Regions from separate parts of the Paenibacillus sp. LC231 genome, predicted to be linked through region 3. Evidence: riboswitches for the same ligand, from Rfam matches in the RefSeq annotation. Region 3 holds a riboswitch; each other region holds the start of a gene.
The links. A riboswitch is a leader RNA that binds a small molecule or an ion and turns the genes downstream of it on or off. The one in region 3 is predicted to bind ZMP and ZTP.
Positions count from the first base shown of each region.

Region 1: linked by a shared signal. The riboswitch ahead of AK95_RS27885 (DJ-1/PfpI family protein) and the one ahead of rpiB (ribose 5-phosphate isomerase B) in region 3 are both predicted to bind ZMP and ZTP.
Region 2: linked by a shared signal. The riboswitch ahead of purT (phosphoribosylglycinamide formyltransferase 2) and the one ahead of rpiB (ribose 5-phosphate isomerase B) in region 3 are both predicted to bind ZMP and ZTP.

Region 1 covers NZ_JFOM01000053.1:120,299-128,401, forward strand. Annotated here, with positions in the region: gene AK95_RS27880 (helix-turn-helix domain-containing protein) at 1-1,239, opposite strand, end outside; gene AK95_RS27885 (DJ-1/PfpI family protein) at 1,555-2,166, opposite strand; ZMP/ZTP riboswitch at 2,227-2,308, opposite strand; gene AK95_RS27890 (hypothetical protein) at 2,477-3,244, opposite strand; gene AK95_RS27895 (carbohydrate ABC transporter permease) at 3,477-4,442, shown strand; gene AK95_RS27900 (carbohydrate ABC transporter permease) at 4,439-5,275, shown strand; gene AK95_RS27905 (cache domain-containing sensor histidine kinase) at 5,441-7,234, shown strand; gene AK95_RS27910 (response regulator transcription factor) at 7,209-8,103, shown strand, end outside.
Region 2 covers NZ_JFOM01000006.1:183,028-191,130, forward strand. Annotated here, with positions in the region: gene AK95_RS03715 (MATE family efflux transporter) at 1-463, opposite strand, end outside; gene purT (phosphoribosylglycinamide formyltransferase 2) at 784-1,944, opposite strand; ZMP/ZTP riboswitch at 2,028-2,108, opposite strand; gene AK95_RS03725 (PAS domain-containing sensor histidine kinase) at 2,362-3,804, shown strand; gene AK95_RS03730 (YdcF family protein) at 3,815-4,447, opposite strand; gene AK95_RS03735 (diguanylate cyclase domain-containing protein) at 4,617-7,163, opposite strand; gene AK95_RS03740 (GNAT family N-acetyltransferase) at 7,266-7,787, opposite strand; gene AK95_RS03745 (DinB family protein) at 8,039-8,103, opposite strand, start outside.
Region 3 covers NZ_JFOM01000008.1:216,980-225,082, forward strand. Annotated here, with positions in the region: gene AK95_RS04990 (FtsW/RodA/SpoVE family cell cycle protein) at 1-440, shown strand, start outside; gene spoIIR (stage II sporulation protein R) at 658-1,356, shown strand; gene AK95_RS05000 (L-threonylcarbamoyladenylate synthase) at 1,980-3,125, shown strand; gene AK95_RS05005 (manganese efflux pump MntP) at 3,208-3,771, shown strand; gene AK95_RS05010 (low molecular weight protein arginine phosphatase) at 3,825-4,412, shown strand; ZMP/ZTP riboswitch at 4,504-4,585, shown strand; gene rpiB (ribose 5-phosphate isomerase B) at 4,700-5,164, shown strand; gene AK95_RS05020 (TIGR01440 family protein) at 5,246-5,830, shown strand; gene AK95_RS05025 (serine hydroxymethyltransferase) at 5,921-7,171, shown strand; gene upp (uracil phosphoribosyltransferase) at 7,515-8,103, shown strand, end outside.

The sequences.
Region 1 (8,103 bases), on a different contig from region 3:
TTTGAGGGCAAATTTGATCAAATACTGGTCCTGCTGCGGGTACTGCTCGCAGAACAATGGATATTTATCGATTTCGATGACATTGACGATCTGTGATTCGGACAAGTCCGGCAGTCCCATGACGTCCCGCTGCTCATTCCACTGCTCCATATGGGACGGGTACTGCCCCTCCATCAGCTGCTGGAACAGATACGCTCTGCGCAGCAGCAAATCCTCCCGATGCTGCTGTTGAAAGCTGCTCGCCTGTTCCAGCATACTTTCGAGTGCCGATTCGATAAATGCGAACTCATCCTGTTTGCTGTTATGGATCAGCGCGCTCGTTTTAGACTGTGAATAGTTATGAATCCGGGACACGATGGCTTCAATCGGCTTATAGTTTCGGCGCGTAACCACTACGATCCAGACGACCCCGGCAACGCACATGAGCAAGCCAACAATAAACCAGATATTGTACAGCTGGCTGACGATACCGACCACTCTGCCTTGGGTAAGACCTCCCTCATATACCCACCCGGTATAAGGCGAAATCGCCTTGGAGACAAGCTCCCCACTCTCTGCCATGGAGGTACCGGGGAGCATGGACTGCCCCTGCGTATCCTTCATATGAATGAAACTAACATCGGGATTTACCATGCCCTGAATCATGTTTTGTATGGCGTCCACCTTGATATTAACGGCAATAACGCCTTTCCCATGGGTAACGAAGGGTGCATCTCGCACCAGGGTCACCACATGCTGCATACTGTTGAAGCTGAACTCCCGGAAATTCCGCATCGCACTCCACTTTGCTTCACTATTGACCTGGTCCAAATAAGGCTTGAGAAAGTCATAATCCGCATAATCCTGCAAGTTGAACGAGGACGAAGTACTCAACACGAACTCATCCTGGGTCCGCACGAGCACCATGGAATCCACAAGCGGATTGGACACCTTGAACTGCTTCATGGCCTTCACCGCCTGCATGTTCAAATAGACGTTGTCCTGATCCTCATGATTGAAAAATCCCGACATATCGGGGTTGAACAACAATTCCTGCACGAGCAGCTGATCGATGGCCTTCAGCGAGTTGTCCACCGAACGCATCGCCTGATGAATCATCGTTTCATTTGCCTGAATCGCACCTTGCCGAGACTGTTCCCCGAGCATCTGGAAAAAGACAAAAAACACAAATGAAATCACGATAAAGAAGACCGGCATATACGATAAAAGCTGACGGTAAAACCACGCTTTTCTTCCCATAGGCATCCCCCTAAAGCGAATAATTCCTTATCTCATCGTCGATTTGAAGTAATTTCATCATAGAAGAATGAGCGGAGTTTACCAACACTTTTTTAAAGAGCGGAAGAAAAACAAGTCTAAAGCATCACGACTTCCATAGCATGGACGTGGTCATTAAACATATGTGATTTGAAAGCAATGAAGGGAGTTAACAAATTCAAAAACTATTTGATTTTATGTTACATAATCTTGAAAAGACTATTTGTACTCCTCTTATAGATTTTTAACAAGTGCACAGCCGGCTGATCATGCGCTTGAAGAACACGAACAATCATCTTATCCTCCTTTTGAAGAATAGTGCATATACACGTCTCTTAAGTTACCTGCTTTATAATATGGATACTCCATCTTCTGCTGAACTTGAAGAACTGTCTCCTTGGTCGTCAACATTTCGACCAAGTATAGCCCCAAGTCGATGGAAGCCGTAACCCCCGCACCAGTTACCGTATTACCATCACGCACAACACGAGCAGAAATCACTTCCGCACAATAAGGAGCCAGTAAATCATATGCTGATGAGTTGGTAGTAGCCCTTTTCCCATTCAGGAAACCAGCTGCGCCCATTAGCAAAGCCCCAGTACAAATAGAAATCTTATACGGTACAAGTTCCGCTGTCCGAACCCAGCTCATGAAATCCTCATCAAATCGAAGCGTTCTGGTTGATAAGCCCCCAGGGAAAAACACTAAATCAAATTCACCTAAATTAGGCAACACCGCATCGGACTTCATTTTAAGCCCCCGGTCATCCGTGATCTCCGGCCTGTCTGCACAAAACGTCCATGATACGTTTTCCTTCGCTTTCAGGATCGCTAGCCAGGTCACTGCTTCATAAAATCCAGCTAAGTCCATGCTTGTCATTCCATCGAATAACACAAACGCTATTTTCATCGCCGCTACCAGTCCTTTCATTCCTTGAAAAATAAATAAAGCGCTTGATCAAAAGATCAAACACTTTGCCCAGGCGTACGGCATATAAAATATGTGCTTCCTCGTGGTTCAATCCACTTTTACGCCAGTCACACATACCAGATTTTTAATACTTAATATACATGATCTTTGTTCACATTGTAAATATATGGATTAAAGTAAAGAAGGAGCACCTGCCGCAGCAAACTGCTCCTTGTATATTGACATACATCTCCCGTTAGTTGAGGAAACCATGCCCTGCCAGTAATCAAAACATAACCGTTGACGATCCTTAGTCCTCTTGGAGAGAATTATGTCCTGTAAAACCCTCTTGGATCTTTTTCATTCTTTCAAGGTGTGGTTTCAACTGCCGTAGTATCTCCGCTTTATGTGACTCTATTTGATCTTGGAAAAACATGTGATGTGCGTCATCCTTAATCGACGTAATCGTTTCGTTTAACGCGCGGAGCTCAGTCGCCAATGAGCGCAAGGTTTCTCTAGTCTTGGCGTCTATTGTTTTAGGATTAGACTTCCAATACAAATAGCTTATATGGTATAACGGTGGCCATGTCCTTGCCTGAGTTGCAAGATAAAACATATCCTGCTGCATATTCGTTGTCATTGCCGTATTATTAACTGAAAGCTGAGGAACAGCATTGTTTCTGAAGGTATCGCTAAATTCAATGATTGTTAACAGTTGCTCATCGATTTCTTCCGCTTGGATCTTCGCCTTATCGATCAATTGCCGAATCTTAGCAGGATCTTCATTTTCCTTCGACTCACTAATTGCCATTAAAGTGTCAGCAAGCGGATTCATTTCAGAAGCGTGCTTTACTAAATAGACAAATGCCGAGTCGTTCTTCTGCTGATACAGTGAATAGAGGTCATTGTATTTTACAGATGATTGGTTTTCCAAATGTTTGTACATCGCAGCGTTTATTAATATGTAAATAATAAGTATTAGTACGTAAATCTTTATGTGCTTGGGCAAAGGGGACTTCCTTTCTGAAACATTTAATTGTCCTGGTAGCGTAAAACATTCAAAAGAATAGTTTAGCATGGAATTCATCACCCATAAATGGATAATATATTCCACTAAACTGCCCGTTTGCTTTAATGGGATGCCAAGATGGATTGACCTTAGGCAACCTTGTTATCGGGCATGTATTCACTTTCTCCTGAACTTACTTATTAATCATTCAATAATGAAAGAATTTGTACATCTTTCGCCTACAGGCCTGATTTTCATCAGGATACAATGGAAGCTATCAATAGGCGAGAGGTGATTAATCATGAATGCACAAACGGCACAGCCGGTGGGCAAGGCCAAGCTGGACAAGAATATGAAAGCGGTTGCCAAAACACTCAAAGGGCGCTGGAATGCTCCGTTAGCCGGCTACCTGTTCATCGCTCCCTGGCTGCTGGGCTTTCTTATTTTACAGCTGTGGCCCATTATCCAGTCCTTCTATTTATCCTTCACCGAGTATTCGCTGCTGGAGCCGGCCCGCTGGATCGGACTTGAGAACTACCAGGATATCGCTCACGACCGGCTCTTCTTCAATTCGCTGAAGGTGACATTTCTGTACGTGATCGCTTCCGTGCCGCTGAAACTGCTGGCCGCGCTGGCTGTAGCCCTGCTGCTGAACCGGAACATCCGGGGCATATCCTTTTACCGGACCATCATTTACCTGCCCTCTCTGATCGGCGGGAGCTTGGCGGTGGCCGTGCTGTGGCGCAATATTTTCGGTTTGAACGGCTTCATTAATCAGCTCGTGATTTGGGTCGGGATCGCCCCCAAAAACTGGATCGGCACCCCCTCCACCGCCCTCGGCACCCTGGTGCTGCTGACGGCCTGGCAGTTCGGTTCATCGATGATTATTTTCCTTGCCGGTCTCAAGCAAATCCCAAGTGAGCTGTATGAGGCCGCCTCCGTGGACGGGGCCTCGCCGCTCCGCAAGTTCATCCGGATTACCCTGCCCATGTTATCCCCGGTCATCCTGTTTAATCTGATCATGGGCATCATCAACGCATTCCAGATGTTCACATCGGCTTTTGTTGTCACGAATGGAGGACCGGTCAATTCAACCGAGATGTTTGCCCTGTTCCTGTACAATAAAGCCTTTGGATCCCTGCAGATGGGCTACGCCTCGGCCCTGGCCTGGATATTGCTCGTTATTATCGGCATCGCCACGGCGCTTAATTTTGTCGCGTCCAAATACTGGGTCTTCTACGAAACCGAAACGGAGGGCCGCAAATGACAGGTTCACATAATAAACAAAACTGGCTGGTCCATGTAGTGATGATTGCATTCTGTTTCGTGATGTTTTATCCCGTGCTTTGGTGGATCGGAGCCTCCTTCAAATCAACACCGGAAATCAGTCTACCCACCCTGTTCCCTAAAGTATGGTTGTGGCAAAATTATACGGAAGGCTGGATGGCACTGCCCAAGTATACATTTACACGCTTCTTTATGAACAGCCTCATGCTCAACGTGGCGACCACAATCATTCATGTCATTTCAGCCAGCCTGGTGGCTTTCGGCTTCGCCAGGCTGACCTTCCCGCTGAAGGGGTTATGGTTTTCCATCCTGCTCATGACCCTGATGCTTCCGGGACAGGTCACGCTCATCCCGCAGTATACGATGTTCCATTCCTTCGACTGGATCAATACCTATCTGCCGCTGATCGTCCCGTCAGCCATGGGCGGAGCCTTCTTTATTTTCCTGATTGTCCAATTCATCCGCGGCATTCCGCGGGAGCTCGATGAGTCAGCGAAAATCGACGGCTGCTCCTGGTTCGGCATTTATCTGCGCATCATCATGCCGCTGACCCTGCCGGCACTCATCACCGTTACGATCTTCTCGTTTATTTGGGGCTGGGACGAATACTTTGGGCCGCTGATTTATCTGAATACCGTGGACAAGTATACTGTCCCGCTCGCGCTCAGGATGTTCATCGACTCCCAGTCGGCCGTTCCGTGGGGGCAGCTGCTTGCCGTATCCCTGCTCTCCGTGCTCCCGCCGGTGATCATTTTCTTTCTGGCGCAAAAGCATTTCGTGGAAGGGATCGCCACAACCGGGCTGAAAGGTTAAGTTTCAGAGCGGTAAACGGATACTGTGCCGTGTTCTTTCAGCTCTTCTTCAGGCAGCGGTCAAGACGGAGAGGTTCAAGCATCCGGCTTCCGCCAACCAACATGGACATTGAGGCAGCAGCGTGAATGCAGAGTCCTCATGGCTTCCAAGGGGAGGGAAAAACGCATGAATCCGTTTCGCACGTTCCGCATCGATTACGTTTTTTTCTTCAGCTTTGCCGGTTTTATCGCGGTTCTCATCACGATTATGATGATTGTCAGCTATCGATTTTCGGCAGATGAGCAGGCGGACAGCGCCTCCATGTACCAGCAGGCGGTGCTGCAGCAGCTTAACAAGCAGCTTACCGACCAGATGAGCGCTGTGGAGCAAACCTCGCTGGCCGTGTCCATCAACTCCCCTCTGGTCAACTATATAACGATGAAAGGAGATTATTATGCACGCAAGAAAGCCAGCGACGAGCTGAACCGGGATTATTTGGCGCCGATGCTGAACAGCTCGCGCTCCATGTTTTCCTTTCAGATTTATATGAAAGATCCGCTTCAGGTTGATCCCAACGCCAACATTCAATACCTCCCGCTCGCCTCGGCCAGAGGAGAGAGCTGGTATCCGGCCGTCGACAAATCCGATTTTCTCTGGATCGGCCAGCGCGAGGTCGGTTCGCCGCAGGGAAAGCAGCAGGTGATCAGCTTCGTCCGGAAAATCACCACGCTGGACGGAGTAAACCGGGGAATTTTGATCATCAATGTTCGGGTTAAATTTTTGCAGGAAATTCTGACGGAAGACAACTCCTCGGCCAGTCGGCTGCTGCTCGACTCCGGCGGCCGGATGATCATGCACACCCGGATTGCTCCGCCCCCCGGGGAAATCGACGCCATCCTGGAGCGGGTCAGCGGGGACGCCGGCCATGCGCATCAGTTGTTGGCCGCCGCCGGCTCGCTCCCGGAGAAGGACATGCTCACCGTGTGGTCACGGACGTCCCCCGGCAGCTGGATGCTGGTGGAGCTTACGCCCTGGAAGGAAATCACCAGCGGGAGTGTCCGCCTCGCGTGGACGATGGCCGTGGTTGGAGCCGCCGCCATATTGCTGTCCCTGTTCTTCACGTTGTTCCTTTCCCGAAATTTCACACGGCCGATTCGGAAGCTGGTTCAGCTGATGCAGGCGTTCAATCCCGGGAAAGGCGGGCAGCCGCTGCCGACGGAATACCGCAACGAATTCGGCAGCCTGTTCAGCGGCTACCGCAAGCTCACCGAGCGGATCGAAACGCTGTATGCGTCGCTGGAGCAGCACTATAAAGCGCAGCGCGAAGCGGAGATCAAGGCGCTTCAAGCGATGATTAACCCCCATTTTCTCTACAATACCCTGGACCAGCTGAACTGGATGGCGCTTGAAGCCGGACAGGAGAAGATCAGCCACGTACTCGAGCTGATGGGGCAGATGTTCCGCATCGGACTGTCGGGCGGTGAATCCATGATTTCGATTCAGGAAGAGCTTCTGCACGTTGAATGCTATCTGAAAATCCAACAGTTCAAGTGGGGTGAAGGATTGGTATGGCACTTCGATTGCCCGGAGGATTTGCGGCAGCTGATGATTCCGAAACTGACCCTGCAGCCCTTTGTGGAAAATGCCGTTATGCACGGTTTTCATGGCAAACGCCAGGGCCGGATCCATCTGACTTGCGCGGAAGAGGACCGAGGCATCCGGATTCGGATTCGGGACGACGGCATCGGGCTGAGTGCCGACTGGAAAACGCGCAAACGCCATCCGACGGGCGGATATGGCATCCGCAACGTGACGGAGCGCATTCAGGTTTATTTCGGTCCGCCCTTTGGCGTTTCGCTTCGAAACCGTACCGATCCGTCGGGCACCGAAGCGGAGATCTATTTGCCAAGGCTAAATCAGCAGTGGGATCAGGATCAGGAAGGGGGAGGAAACCATGTGGACCATCGCTATCGTGGATGACGACCGGCAAGTGCTCGGCGGCATGTCCCGGCTGATTCCCTGGGAGCAGCTCGGAGTTCGGCTCGTCTTGGAGGCCATGGATGGTGAAGAAGGACTTCGGCTGATTGAAACAAGCCAACCCGACATCGTCATCACGGATATTTACATGCCGGTGATGAACGGTCTCGACATGATCGAACAGCTCCGTAAGCAGCAGTATGCCGGCAAAATCATCATTTTAAGCGGGTACTCGGATTTTGATTACGCTCGTAAGGCGCTTCGGCTTCAGGTTGACGATTATTTGCCCAAGCCGGCCTCACCAACCACGATCCGCGAGGTGCTGCAGCGTGTTACCCGCGAGCTTGCGGAACGCCGTGCGCTGGAAAACAGAGAGCGGGAGCTTCAAAACCAACTCATGGAGTATGAGCCGTATCTGGAAAGGGAATGGGGCAAATCCATCCTCATCGGAGGGACCTCCTCCCCGCTGACGGATCCCTCCCGTATGCTGGAGCGGCTGGGCTGGAAGAATGCCCAATTCATGATGCTGGCCTTAGAAATCAAGCGCCAGGGACGCATGGAAGGCATCTCCGTCCGGGACTGGCACCTGTTCCGTTTCGCCGTAGGCAATACGGTGGAAGAGCTGGCCGGGCAGGATGGGCTGCGCAGCTATTTCCTGGAGCTGCACAGTCACCACATGGCACTACTGCTGTATAAGCCCCTCACCTGGCCGACAGAGGCGTTCCGCTCGGAAGTTCTGGCGCTGGCAGGGCGAATCATTTCGTCCGTGCATCGATTCCTCAAGGTCAAGCTGCACATCGGTGCCGGTCTTCGCAAGGACGACTGGCTTGCCATCTCCGACTCCACCGAAGAAGCGTTTCAAGCACTCGCCG
Region 2 (8,103 bases), on a different contig from region 3:
TGAGCAAGTTCGCCAGCAAGTTGAACAGGACGGCTGCCCCAACACCCCAATTAATGACAATTAAGTACGAATAGGCATCATCCAGGATTTCTGCCGGCGTGTTCATCATGACGAGGACAGGCCTCGTGAATATGACACTCACAATGGTCAGAAAAACCGTGAATACAAGGCTAATCCATATACTCGTTCCCACGCTTTTGCGAACGCCCGCGATATCCTTGGCGCCAAAACGCTGCGCCGTTATGATGGATAAACCTGCCGTCAAGCCTTGGGCAAAGCCAATAACAAAAAACAAAATACTGCCCGTCGAGCCAACGGCCGCAAGTGCGTTCACACCAATGGTGCGCCCAACGATCAGGGTATCCGCCATATTATAAAATTGTTGAAAAATATTTCCGATTAAAAGCGGGATCGTAAACATGATGATCAGCTTGATCGGACTTCCTTGCGTCATGTCTCTCATGTAGATTCTCCTATGCCGTCACTAAACGTTCCTCTATATATTTATTAGATAATATAACGCTATAAAGCCTATAGAGCAGTGCCTTGAAAACATTATAATGGGTGAGGGTCGTTTGTATTCTTGTGTATCTTATCATGAAAGAACATAAATTTCTGCATATTTATCATCAAAACCACTAACAAAACTAAGTCACTAAGGTCAGAACGGTTCATACCGGATTTTGATCCGCGAAATCATTTCAATGAAAAAGATCAACCAGTTAATCGGTTGACCTTTTTTTCAGAAGATTATGGATGCACCACCCTAAGAATCGGTAATGATTAGGCTTCCTCAATAGCAAGCTCATCCAAAGCCTGCTTCGCACGCGAACGCGCTTCCTCTACTGTGCCGGCGGTTGACAACGCAACTGCGACCCGTCTTCCAACCTTGGTCACCGGTTTCCCAAAAATGCGCAGCTGCGTATTCGGAACAGCCAGTGCTTGCTCGGCACCGGTAATTGTGTAGTTCTCCAGCTCTCGCACAGCTTTCAGCGGACGACTGGCTCCCGGCGTTATTAATTCGATCTCCGGGATTGGAAAACCAAGAATGGCACGGACGTGAAGCGCGAATTCAGATAAATTTTGCGTCACCAGCGTAACCAAGCCGGTATCATGCGGTCGCGGAGACACCTCGCTAAAATACACTTTATCCGCAGCAAGGAACAATTCAACACCAAACAATCCATATCCGCCAAGCTCGTCGGTAATCGTCCTTGCAATATATTTAGCTTCCTCCATTTGCTCATCGGACATGTTGTGCGGCTGCCAGGATTCGATATAGTCCCCGCTCTCCTGAATATGACCGATTGGCGCACAGAAGTTTGTTCCATTGACGGAGCGAACGGTCAAAAGCGTGATCTCTGACTGGAACGTAATGAATTCCTCAATGATCACTCTGCCGTTCTGCACGCGGCCGCCTTCCATCGCGATGTTCCAGCAGGACTCGATATCCCCTTCGCAGCGGCATACACTCTGGCCTTTGCCTGAGGAACTCATCAGCGGTTTAATCACGCACGGAAAGCCCATATCCAGGACAGCCTGTTTAAATTCCTCATAAGTATCGGCAAATCGATAGCCTGCAGTAGGCAGTCCCAACTCCTCGGAAGCCAACCGGCGAATCCCTTCACGATCCATCGTAAGCTTCGCAGCTCTGGCAGTAGGAATAACCCGGTACCCCTCTTCCTCCAGTCTAACCAGCTCCGAAGTAGCGAGCGCCTCGATTTCGGGTACGATCAGGTCCGGCTTCTCCAGCTCGATGATTGCGCGTAATTTCTCCCCATCCAGCATATCGAGGACATGGCTGTGATCGGCAACATGCATGGCAGGAGCGTCAGCATAACGATCGACCGCTACGGTTTCAACACCCAGTCTCTGGGCCTCAATCACGACTTCTTTTCCGAGTTCTCCCGAACCTAGCAGCAGTATTTTCTTCGTTATTAACATCGTTGTTTGATCCCCTTTTCGTAGTTTCAGAGACTTATAAAAAAGCAGAAAATAATAAAGAGGTAAGGGAAATAAGCTTCCCTTACCTCTGCCCAGGCGTACGGCCGTCGTCATCTATGTGCTCCCTCATGGTCCCCCATGCTACGCCAGTTACACATAAACCTATACATTGTTATTTAAATCATACTTAATCTTCCCGTTAATTGCAATATCACCGTAAGGCGACATTAGGATTTAGACTTCAGCATGTCGATGGCATCCTTCAGCGATTGCGAAAGCCACTTCTTGGGATGGATTTATCGCCAAAACGAGAAATTTCGTTAAAGATCTATCGCTTTAAAGGATTGATGAATGATAGGGTCCAACATATAATATGGATAAATTCATTCCTGTCAGATATTTGAAAGGAGACTTGCTGTGCTGCCCTATTCCAACCCCAATCATGATTTTGCCTTTGAACAAGCCGTAATCGGAATGGCATTGATATCGCTTGATGGTTCGATTCTTAAGGTCAATTCGGCACTAAGTGATCTATTGGGATATTCACAGCAGGAGTTAACTGCCGGGGCGTCACAAGAAGATTGCAGCATCCGCGCCTTATTGAATCAAGTGGTTTGGAACACAAGAGCCACTCAAGATCAACAGCAATCCATAACCCAGTTTGAATATGTTTACCGCCATCCATCCGATCGTGAAGTATACCTCAGTTTACGTATCAGCGTTAAGGAGGAGCTGGCGCAGAGTTTCCGTGGCTGCTTGGTACAGTTTGAAGATCGAACCTTGCTGAGACAACTTATGAGACAGCTGGAGCTGAAGGAACAGAAGCTAAACGAGAAGGAAAATTCGTTTCTGCAGCTGTTGGAAGGACTTCCCTTATCCGTACTCATAACAAAAAAAGGCATTGTCCACTATGTTAATCCTGCCGCGCTCAGACTTGTTAATGCTGCGCATCCCCGCGACGTCCTCGGGATTTCAACCGACGTGGTAGTCGACGCATCGTACCATAACGCATTAATGAAACGCAGGGCAAAATATACGGAGAGCGGAGAGATCGGCAGCGTCGATTATTTGATACGCTGTTTGGACGGACAAGAGAAAATGGTCACCGGGTTCACGTTAATCATTAATTATGAAGGTGAGAAAGCGGCGGTCGGGATCTTCAAAGACATCACAGAGCAGCAGTTGGAAGAAGATCGCGTGATGCAATCCGAGAAGCTGACCACCGCCGGCCAGTTGGCCGCCGGCATTGCCCATGAAATTCGGAATCCTTTAACTTCGATTAACGGATTCGTAAAATTGCTGCGATCTGCGGAACGCAGCAACGAGCTCTATTTTGAAATCATTGAATCGGAGCTCAAACGCATCGAGCTCATTGTCAATGAACTCCTGGTGCTCTCGAAACCGCAGAGTGTCCATGTCAGCGGACCCATCGACGTGTTTGCCATTATGGAACAGATCATTACGCTTATGAAGGTTCAAGCAGCCCTCAAAAATATCGAGATCATCCCTCATTATCCGATGGCACCGGTCTTCGTCCAGGGTGAAGTAAACCAGCTCAAGCAAGTGTTCATCAATCTGCTGAAAAATGCCATGGAAGCGATGAATCAAGGCGGTACCATTACCCTGGACATTTTGCACAACGCTCAAGAGGTTCAAATCATCGTGCAGGACGAAGGGATTGGCATGACGCAGGAGCAAATCCAAACCCTGGGACAGCCCTTTGTTACGACCAAAGACACCGGGACGGGACTGGGACTGATGATTACCAAGAACATTATTCATAATCATGGCGGTACGATGAACGTAGAGAGCATACCCGATTATGGGACAACCTTTACGATCCATTTACCGGCCTTATAACGCATACATATTATCGGAATGGTGAAGCCAGTTGATAACCGATGTAATAAAAGACTTCTCTGATTAAAAAAGGAACTTTGCTTCTCAGGCTCTGATACGCACTCCGGGCTGTGGGTGAAGGATTGGCTTTCAATCCCATGTCGTCAGCCATCATCATCGCCCGCTTCATATGCAGCGGGTCACTTACAATGAGGTAAGAGGACAGCCCTGCTGAATCTCCTACCTTATTGGCAAAGTGCAGATTCTGCTCCGTGATCGTCGAAGCCGACTCGACAAGGATGTCACTCTCTGGAACACCGTGCTCGATGGCATACTGCCTGGCAACTTCCGATTCGGCAAGTTCATCCTCCGAACTGCGTCCGCCTGTAAATATCAGCTTGTCTACGTACTGCCGGTCATACAGCCATAGCGCATGATCAATGCGTCCCTGAAAAACAGGGGATGGCTTCCCTTCCCATACAGCAGCCCCCAGCACGATGGCTGCATCAGACGGGATATCGGCTGTTCTTTGCGCATAATTCCAAATGGTGATGCCCACATATAGCGTATATATTAACAGGATTCCAATGAATCCCCCCAACACATAAATCACGGTTCGCTTTCTTCTGCCCCGAGCTTCCCTTGCCTGCATATTTTGTGTCATGCTGCACCCCCAAATGCCCAATCTTAAATCTACCCTTAGTGTACATTCTATCATTTTCAGCAAAAAAAACCTGCTGCTCCCTTATTGAGAGCGTCAGGCTTTCTTTGCTGTCAACTATCGTTTTTTCATTCTAGTACTACCGAGGGTAACACAAACTCGAATCCACCGTTTAATCCGCATCATATCCATACAGCGTGACTCTGTTCTTCCCTTTGCTCTTGGCCATATGCATTGCTTTTTCCGTCTCCGCGATCAAATCCGTGAACTTTAACATGGATGCTGGTGTAAGGCATGCCGCCCCCACGCTAACGGTCATAAACCCATCCTCTGCCGAGCGATCCTTGGGAATGCTGAGTGCAAGCACGCCCAGGCGTATCTTCTCGGCCAATTCATAGGTACGTTCGGGACTTTCGTTTTTCAGCTTCAGGATAAAGGTGCCGCCACCGTAGCGTGATATAGACGCTCCATAGTGTTCGCCAATAATTTTCAGGGCATCGGCTATCCATTGCAAACATAAATCACCGCCATATAAACCATGAAGAGTATTATATACGCGGAAGTCGTCAATATCGACCATCATTAAGGCTAAAGGCAGCTTATTCTGAACACATTCCTCCCAGTCCATCGACAGTTCTTTTTCAAAAGTCAGCGGATTGGGCAGTTCGGTCAGCGGGTCTGTTGTCACATAATTTTGAAGCTGATCCAGCACGTCGGAGTATACCCGATCCGGGCCGTCTTCCGCCGTGCCTTCTCTCAGAATCACCATAATGGAGGATCTACGCCCTTGATGAATAGCAGCCAGCATAAATTCAAGCTCGATCCCGTTGCCCTCCAGCGTAACAAACCTGCCGCTGCCGGATACTAACTGGGCTTGATTCTGCTCCATCCGTTTGATCTGCTCTCTCAGATCATCTCGCGAATCTTCTCTAGCCAACTTGTATATCTCAAGCTGCAGCAGCTCTTCGGGTTTCTTTGCGCCGAACAGCGATTCGGCCTGCGGATTGCAATACATAATGGTACCTGCCGTTGTCAGTGACAAGAAAGCGACTGGCGACAGGCCCATAAGCTGCAGATACCGTTCTTCGTTCTCTCTGAAAATTCTCGCATTCTGTATGGCCTGTTCTTTTGCTTGCCTTAATTGATCATCCGTCTGCTTGCGGACAATCGATTTCAATTGCGGGAGAACGCTTAACTCCTGTGACTTCCAAGAATATGAGGTCCCCTCAACCACCTGTCTCCATTTTTCGAATGATTTACGCGGAGATAAACGGACTTTATCCTCCTCTTGGATAACGGCTTTGGCCGGATCGCCGGCCCAATCCACAATTTGAACAACCTCGGGCCTGAACCACATGACATAATTTTGTTGGCCTGGTGACAAAGCGAGATACAATACACCTGATGCGATATCCCTATAAGCTTTAGCGGGTTCATATTCGGCACTGAGTTTAGAACTGTGGTACGTATAATCTTCGGCCCGGGCAGATAACCAGCCGGCAAGTTCCATGACTTGCTTCGAGGTTGGCGTCGTACCGTACAGCATCAAATTATCTTGATAATAAACGACAGCCCCGGTCGCGCTCATTAAATCGAGCAAGGTCTGCTCCTCGTTGTCAAGCTGTCCGATAACATGGAATACATCGGTTTGGCCGATGAAAATTTCGGTAAAGCGGGCGGATAAAATTCTGAGCCTCAACTCGGTTTGATAATCGTCGAGCTGCTGTCGTTGATACAGCTCGTTGGAGAAAAAGGAGCCCAGAAAGTTGCACAGGTTGCGGGTCCGGTGGGATACGTATTTTCTACTATAGTGATGACAAGTAATCAAACCCCACAATTGGTTGTCATGGATAAGGGAAATCGTGGTTGTCGCGCCAACCCCCATATTATGAAGATACTCGATATGAAGCGGAGATACACTCCGCAGCGCAGATAAACTGAGATTCAATGGCTTGCCAGTCAAGGGTTGTACCGTAGGAATAATCTCAACCGGCGTATAACTCACATCAACAATTGTCCGCAGCCAATTTCTTAGATACAGTTCACGGGCTTGCCTAGGAATATCCGATGCCGGATAATGATGTCCCAAAAAAGGCTCCAGCTCCTGCTCTTTAGCTTCGGCAACCACTTTTCCGTTCCAGTGATCATCAAACTCATAGAGCATCACGCGGTCATATCCAAGAATATCCTTCACAAGCTCGCAAGCCACTTGACTCGCCTCCACACGATTCTCGGTTCGTTTCATGCGACTGAAGAATGTCTGTATCCTTTCAAAATCATCTGTAAAGGGTACGGTATCTTCCGATACCAGCTCCAATTCAAGCAGTATCAACCCTTCGCTTGCGTGGACAATTCCGAAAAACGCAACCGGATCATCCCCAACCGGAATCGTTAAATTGATATACTGTAAATCGGGCGTGGCGATCGCCTGAAGATCCCGATGAATCATCAACTCAAATTGGGCCTTCCCAATAAGCGCTTCCAAACGCTGTCCCAGAAGTGCTTCTGCGCTAATGCCTAAGAACTGATCGGTATTTCGGCTGCATTGGGCGATCCTATAGTCATCGATAGGGTTAATGGCAAGCAGTACGCCATGGGGCTGAATATATCCTGGAATGTGAATAGGTTCTTTCTCGCAATTCGTCAGGTCGATCGGTCCATCCGTTACATAATCGCCCTCCGTCAGCAGCTCTCGATTTAGTGGATCCTGTTCCGTCATTGCTTATCAACTTCCCTTATTCACAGATTTAATAACAAATAAGCCCAATGCATCTCATTGTTATAAGAGATACATTGGGCACAGCATATTATAACAATAGAACTATGAGATTGTACGCCATTCAGTCTCCAGCATAGCATAGTAATACTCATCCCACCAAATATCGCCACGAGGAATACACTGTTGAAAATAGCCTTCTCTCCTCATGCCCAGCTTCTCCATCACCCGATACGAAGGTGTATTCTCAGGCTGGCATGTCGCAATGATCCGATGCAACCCCATTACCTCGAAACCGTGCTGAAGCAAAGCTCTGGCAGCTTCCGTGGCATACCCCCTACGGTGATAGGTTGAATTAAACACCCAGCCGATTTCATAGGTATGTTCGCCGAACCATGGATGAAACACCACGTGTCCAATCACCCGTTGTTCCTTTTGTAGGCAGACGGCATAATGATGAGCTTTATCGCCCTTGTTCTGAGCAAGAAATTGTTTTACTGTTTCTTCCGTATGCACAGGCTCAGGCATGTAATGCATCACCACCGGATCGGATGTATATTGCAGAACATCCTGCCAATCTTCTGGTTCAAACTCGCGAATTATTAATCTTTCCGTTACGATATCCATTTGCCCGACTCCTCTTCATGTTGTATTCAAGTGTCCTCTTCATGCCGCACACTTCAATACAGAGGCAAATGCGATTCGCCGTATATACAGATCTTTCTTAATTACGCCGGGTCACCCTCTTTCATTTTTCATATTACTCTTATTAAAGATTCGATCAAAAGAGTGGCATTCCTTCATAATATGTCAAATTTCTGGTTATTTTTCCGCTTATCGCTCTCAGCTCGAATTGTTTCTTTGTGTTTCATTACAACTTAGACTTGGCTGAGAATCGATTTCATTTTATCAAAATGCATGCCTTCATGATACAAGCAAAAGC
Region 3 (8,103 bases):
GCATGAGCGGCGAGGGCTACATGCAGGGATCGTCGATCCAGTCGGGCAGAGTGCCTTATGCGTACTCCGATTCCATATTTGTGCAGATTGCCGAGGAATTCGGGTTTATCGGATCTTCCGTTCTGCTTCTGTTATATTTCATCCTGATCCATCGGTTGATCCTGATCTCCCTGGAATCCCGGGAGCGTGCGGGGCCGTTTCTCATTATAGGGATCGTGGCCATGTTCCTATATCAGATCTTCGAGAACATCGGCATGTTTATCGGTTTAATGCCGCTGACCGGGATTACGCTGCCCTTTATCAGTTATGGGGGAACTTCCCTTGTGATCAGTATGGCCAGTCTGGGAGTAGCCATGAGCGTGAAGCTGCATGGACAGGAAGTGGAGGAAGATATGCCGGATCCGCATGCCTATCGCCCGGCGGCTTCTAAGCAGGGATAAGCTTTTCTTTGTGGGAAGCTCCATAATCACGGAGACGAACTGAATAACCGATCTTAACAAAGATGCGATTCCGACTGGGGATCGCATCTTTTTTTGGTTCATGCTGGACCAATCTATGATTTTTATCAAATTTGCTAGATTCAACGTTTATATCTTTTACCAGCGGACATACTGATAGCATCATAGAGTTTCGTTCATAGAGAGGCGGTTGTCCGAGATGAAAAATTATAGTGAAACCCTCCGTATTATCGTGAAGAAAATGGTTGTGCTCTTATCCTGTATGTTTATGGTCATCATGGCTTGGGAAGGACAGCAGATTGATGCTTCCGTTGTTGGCGGTCCGATCCCTCAGGAATCGATACGACTTCGCATATTGGCGAATTCCGATAGCCCGTCCGATCAGCTGGTCAAAAGAGAGATTCGTGATTCGGTCGTTGAGCAAATGCAGCTCTGGGTCCTGCAGCTGGAGAACCCGCAAAGCCTGGAAGACGCCAAAGAATTAACCCGGCAGCATCTTCCGGAAATCCGCCAATTGGTGGGTGAAGAGCTGAAGAAAAGAGGGATTACGTACAGTTACACCGTAGAGCTTGGCGTTGTGCCGTTTCCGACGAAGTTATACGGGGGCACGGTGTATCCGGCCGGCGATTACGATGCGCTGCGGATTACGTTAGGTGAAGGTCAAGGGCAGAACTGGTGGTGCGTCTTGTTCCCGCCGCTGTGTTTCATCGATGGTGGCAGCGGGGATGCGGCGGCGCAGCCTGTTGACACAGGTATCCAAACGGTTTCAGCAGAGGCCGGCGACGAGGCTTCCCAAGAGGAAACACCGAAGAATGCAGGCGACAGTGAACCGGAGGTCCGCTTCTTCTTGTGGGATATGTTCCTTGGCATTTGGAACTGGGTGGTAAGCTTGTTCTAGGATTATAAACGAGTTGATTTTCAATCCTGATCGGGTATGATAAACTTTGAAGTAGAAGTGCGAGTTCAAAAAGTCGGATTTTCAGCACCGAAGCTTATGCTTCCGATGTGCGTTTTTCCAAAACGCTTCAGTTGGATGAAGCTAGGGAGTGAGGAGCGGAGCTACACGTTTTCAGAAAACGCCTTCGAAAGCATCTGCTGTTTTGGGTACGTGAGCACCTAAGATGTTTCCGCAGGAAACATGACTTCGTAAGCATCCACTTAGGCCCGGCTGAATTCAAGATTCGATACCGAGCTGCTTCCTGATTCGCTTCGTGTTAGATATAGGATTTATAAGTTATCAACGGTGTTGATGGAATTCTATATCGCAAGAAAACCTACTTCCGAATCGCGGTCGCTCAGCTCTGAATTGACCTCGATTGGTTTTCTTATCAAAAGCGGACTTTTTGAACAACCTCTAGAAGAGTGCTTTCTCTTTGGCGCGACTGGTTTGAATGGGAACCGGCACGGGACTGAAGAACGAAAAGCGCTTTTTATTTTGGGGCATAGGCAACACATGCGTTGGAGTTTATATAATTCATATACAGAAAGTTTGGGATAGGAATGGAACAGAACGGGAATGGCATGGAACCTAGCCAGCTGCGGGATAACGGCTTCCGCGAGGCTGCTGCAAATTCAACCCAGGTGTGGCATGTATCGAACTCGCTTTCCAGGGAGAGCTTGAGTTTGGAGAAGGAGGCGAAGCAGGCGCTGCAGGAAGCGGGGCAGATGCTCGAGCGGGGCGGAACCGTGGCCTTTCCGACGGAAACAGTCTACGGGCTTGGCGCAGACGCCGGTAATACGGAAGCGGTCGAGCGTGTCTTTGCCGCGAAGGGCCGGCCGTCGGACAATCCATTGATCGTGCATATTTCAGAGCTAACTCAGCTTGACGGTTTGGTCCGTCATGTGAATGAGACAGAAAGGGCGCTGATGGCAAGGTTCTGGCCTGGGCCGCTATCGCTGGTGCTGCCCGTTAAACCGGGTACCGTATCCCCTCGTGTGACGGCAGGGCTCGATACCGTTGCCGTGCGGATGCCGGATCACAACGTGGCGCTGGCCTTGATCAGCGCCGCCGGGCGTCCGCTGGCTGCGCCGAGCGCGAACCGTTCCGGTCGGCCAAGCCCGACGCTGGCCAGCCATGTCCTGGAGGATTTGGCCGGGGCGATCGACGGCGTCCTCGACGGCGGCCCTGCCGGGGTGGGCGTCGAGTCAACGGTGGTGCAAGTCGGCGAAGACGGCGCCGTCACGGTGCTCCGCCCGGGCGGCGTCACGGCCGAGCAGCTTGCCGCGGTTGCGGCAAGCGTGCGCATGGACCCGGCGCTTCATCGCGCCGCCGGGGAGGCGGAGAGCCCGGCGCCGCGCTCGCCAGGCATGAAGTACACGCACTACGCACCGAAGGGTGCGATGTGCGTGGTGCAGGGCCCGCGTGCCGACGCGGTATCGGCACGCATCGCGGCCGAGCTTGAGGCGGCTGCCCGGCGCGGGGAGGTGACCGGCGTGCTGTCGTTCGACGAGCACATCGGTCACTACCGCGCGGACGTTGCCGTCTCGCTCGGCAGCCTGGCCGCGCCGGAGGAAGCGGCCCGCCGGCTGTACGCCGGCCTGCGCCGGTTCGATGATGAAGGCGCAACCTTCATCCTGGCCGAAGCGTGCCCGGAGCAGGGCCTCGGAGCAGCCGTCATGAACCGGCTGCTCAAGGCCGCGGGACACCACATCATCGACGTGAATTAAAGCAGCCGCATGAACGCTGTTGGCATCATTTACCCCTTGTCCGCATATGGTGTACAAGACCATGGGACTTGGGGGAATGGGCATGCTGGAGGCGTCTGTCCAATCGGGACAGCTTGCGGCGATTCTGCTGATGGCGGTTGCACTCGGGCTAGACGCATTTTCGCTTGGAATCGGAGTTGGAATGAGAGGCGGTATGCGCTTAGGCCATATGCTGGGCATCAGCTTCATGATCGCGTTGTTTCACATGCTGATGCCGCTGCTGGGCTTATTTGCCGGCCGCTACGTTGGCATGTTACTGGGCCACGTCACAGGGCTTGCTGCCGGCGGGCTGCTGCTTTTATTGGGCGGGCATATGATGTATAACGCCCTGCGGGGCGGAGAGGGGCAGCGAATACATCCTACCGCATTTTTAGGCATGCTGCTGTTTTCGCTTAGCGTCAGCATTGACTCCTTCTCGGTAGGCGTTTCGCTCGGAATGTTTGTGAATGATGTGCTGTTAATCGTAATTTCCTTCGGGGTCGTGGGCGGTTTGCTGTCCATTCTCGGTTTGCTGCTTGGCCGTCAGGTAAGCAATAAGCTGGGGGAGTACGGTGAAATGCTGGGCGGACTGATTTTGGTTATCTTTGGCACCATGTTTATTTTTTGACGCAATATTTGTTACAATAACCCCAAAGAACCTACGAACGGGAGGAACGGACCGTGAAAAATATACTGTTTGTCTGCACGGGAAATACCTGCCGCAGTCCAATGGCGGAAGGCATGCTGCGCAAGCTTGCCAAACAACGGGGCATTCCGCTGGAAACGAAGTCCGCCGGCGTCTCGGCCGTGGATGGAATGCCGGTGTCCCATCATGCGGAATCCATACTGCGAGACCAGGATATCCAGGAACGCTTGGTGTCCAAGCCGTTGACCGCGAACCTGGTGGAATGGGCGGACCTGATTCTGACGCTGACCCAGTCGCATAAGCAGTATGCTATAAGGCAGTTTCCGCACGCCGCAGACAAGATGCACACGCTGAAAGAGTTCGTTGAGGATGACCGCCGGGTGCTGGACGATCTGCGGGAGCAGGATAGTCTGTATGCAGCGCTTGAGCTGGCCAGATCTCTGGGCCACGATGTCAGCGACCGTGACCGGGAGCGTCTGATCGAGCTGCGTCAGCGCATCCCGAGCTTCGATATCTCCGACCCTTTCGGGGGCTCGCGGGAGGAATATGAAGCGACGGCCGCAGAGATACGGACGGCGTTGTTCCGTCTTTTGGACAAGCTGGAAGCGGATCGGCACAACTAAGCCTTGTCTTTAGAGATATGAAGCCTGCCATTGGGCTAAAAAGCCACTTGCCTTTCGTATGGTATTGCTTTAAGATGAAGTTGAAAAACAAATGATCCGGTGTAACTGGCGACGAAGTGGATGAAACCACGATGGAGCATCGGAATATACGGCCGGTCGCCTGGGCAAAGAGCATTTGGAGCACAATACGTGCGCCGACTGCTCTTTTTTCGTCTTTTGCGCCCGATTTGGGTTATAATGAAACAAGCTAAAACGCAAAAGCGAACATACGAGGGGGTTTTTCATAGATGAAAATTGCATTGGGTACGGATCATGCCGGCATTCGTCTGAAAGAGGAAATCGTGGAAGTCATTCGGGGTCTTGGCCACGAGGTGGAGGATCTGGGCTGCGGCTGTTCCGATTCCGTGGATTATCCCGATTATGCCCTTCCGGTATGCGAGAAGGTCGTCTCGGGTGAAGCGGACCGCGGCATTCTGATCTGCGGTACGGGGATCGGCATGAGTATTGCGGCCAACAAGGTACCTGGCATTCGCTGCGCGCTGACACATGATGTGTTCTCAGCTAAAGCGACGCGCGAGCATAACGACAGCAACGTGATTGCGCTGGGTGAGCGTGTCGTCGGGCCCGGACTTGCTGCCGAAATCGTCAGCGCATGGCTGACGACGGATTTCAGTCATGGCGAGCGCCATGTCGGCCGCGTGAACAAGATCAAGGCCATCGAGGAGCGTTACCTGAAGAATGAATCGCGATAAGTGAACGCGTAATGCAGCGGCGGCTATCGTGATATGGGATTGAAGCATCTTCTGTGAAAAAATCATCGGGAGGACTGTGACATGACGGATATCTCCAAGGTTTCCTTGAACGAACAGACAGCGCGTATTGTCCGCGAACTGGCCAAAGCGGCCGTTTTAGGCCCGGGTAAAGTGCTGGTCATCGGAGCCAGCACCAGTGAAGTGGTTGGACGCCGAATCGGTACGGGCGGGGCTCTTGAAACGGCGCAGCAGCTTCTCCAGGGCATTGCCGAGGTTCAAGCGGAATTCGGTTTCGCGGTGGTCTATCAATGCTGTGAGCATCTGAACCGTGCGCTTGTCATGGAACGCGAGCTGCTTGAGCGGCTGAGCTTGACGGAAGTGGCTGCAGTTCCCATTCCGGGTGCGGGCGGGTCGATGGCTTCCGCAGCTTACCGCAGCATGAAGGAGCCCTGCCTTGCGGAATCGATTGAAGCCCATGCGGGTGTCGATATCGGCGAGACGCTGATCGGCATGCATTTGCGGAGAGTGGCGGTTCCATTCCGGCCGACCGAGCGTTATATCGGGGAGGCGCGCGTAACTGCGGCTTATACCCGCCCCAAGCTGATCGGCGGAGAACGTGCGGTGTACCGACTCGAGCAGAGGGATGATTCCACGCTGTGCGATTGATTCGAATGAGAACTCGCTTTTTCAATGATGACTACTTGTAGTTTTAAGTTTGCAAGAAAAAATAACGATGGATTATGGGAGGATATGAACATGATGGAACATTTGCGGAAGAGTGACCCGGCTGTATTGGAAGCGATGGATTTGGAGCTGAAGCGTCAACGCAGCAACATTGAGCTGATTGCCTCTGAGAATATTGTCAGCGAAGCGGTTATGGAAGCAATGGGGACGGTGCTGACGAATAAATATGCGGAAGGCTACCCTGGCAAACGCTATTACGGTGGCTGTGAGCGTGTGGATATCGTGGAAGATATCGCCCGTGACCGCGCCAAAGAATTGTTCGGAGCCGAGCATGCCAACGTTCAGCCGCACTCCGGTGCCCAAGCGAACATGGCGGTATATTTGGCAGCCCTGAAGCCCGGAGATACCGTGCTCGGCATGAACCTGGCCCATGGCGGCCATTTGACTCACGGAAGCCCGGTTAACGCTTCTGGTCTTCTGTACAATTTCGTTGCCTATGGCGTGCAAGAAGACACGTTCCTTATCGATTACGACGAAGTCCGCAAAGCGGCATTCAAGCATCGCCCTCGTCTGATCGTGGCGGGTGCAAGTGCCTATCCTCGCATTATTGATTTTGAAAAGCTTGCTGCCATCGCCAACGACGTAGGCGCGTTGTTCATGGTCGACATGGCACATATTGCAGGACTCGTTGCGGCAGGTCTTCATCCGAATCCGGTTCCGCATGCCCATTTTGTAACGACAACGACGCATAAGACGCTTCGCGGACCTCGCGGCGGTATGATTCTGTGCAAAAAGGCTTGGGCGCAAGCGATTGATAAAGCGGTATTCCCCGGCTCCCAAGGCGGGCCGCTTATGCATGTGATTGCTTCCAAAGCCGTAGCGCTTGGCGAAGCCTTGGATCCGTCTTTCAAGACGTATGCAGAGAATGTCGTGAAGAATGCGAAAGTGCTGGCCGATACCCTGATCGAGGAAGGCCTGAACATCGTTTCCGGCGGAACCGATAACCACCTGATGTTGGTGGATACCCGTAATCTGGACATCACTGGCAAAGACGCGGAGAAGGTTCTGGACTCCATCGGGATTACCGTGAACAAGAATGCCATCCCGTTTGATCCGACCAGCCCGTTCGTAACGAGCGGTATCCGTATTGGTACCCCTGCGGTTACTTCCCGCGGTATGGATGAGCAAGCGATGGTTACAATCGCGAAAATTATTGCCATGACTTTGAAGCAGCCGAAAGACGAGGCAACGCTTGAAAAAGCAGGCCGTTTGGTGGCTGAGCTTACCGATCAATATCCTCTCTATGCTGAAATGAAATATTAATCACAGTTTCCTTCGCATAAGAAGTCTATGATAAGAGGACCCCGCCTGATGCAGGTGGGGTCCTTTTAGGAGCTATGAACATTCTGGCCAGATTGCTATGCTCTCATTTTCCCGGTCAGGTCCTTTCGCGGTTAGCATCAATATAGGCGAGAATGGAAAACCTAGGTTCAGGGCAGAAGAAGATCCGATTCCGTTATAAGGTCAAAAACTCATGGAATAAAACATGACCCGTGCAGGTGTCAATTGACTATAGGGAATGATATAATAGACAGGATTTATGGAGCTCACAACTATTTACGCCCATATTGAAATAACATTTGTACTCAAACCGGAGGGACCAGACATGGGAAAATTGGTGATTTGTGATCACCCGTTGATTCAACACAAACTTACATTTATCCGCGATATGCGGACTAACACAAAAGACTTTCGCGAATTGGTAGACGAAGTCGCGACTTTGATGGCTTATGAAATTACGCGGGAGGTTCCTCTTGAATCGATATCCGTGCAGACGCCGGTAGCTGAAACCCAAGGGAAAGTCATTTCCGGCCGCATGCTCGGCTTGGTTCCGATCCTGCGCGCCGGTCTGGGCATGCTGGACGGCGTTGTCAAGCTGCTTCCAGCGGCAAAGGTAGGGCATGTCGGATTGTTCCGTGACCCCGAAACGCTTCAGCCTGTTGAATATTATACGAAGCTTCCAACCGATGTGACGGAACGGGAATTGATCGTCATTGATCCGATGCTCGCGACGGGCGGATCCGCTATCGCTGCTATCGACGTGCTGAAGAAACGCGGCTGTACCCAGATCAAGATGATGAACCTCGTGGCTGCACCGGAAGGTGTGAAGGCTGTCCATGATGCTCACCCGGACGTGGACATTTATGTTGCTGCTCTCGATGAGGGTCTTAACGACCATGGTTACATCGTACCGG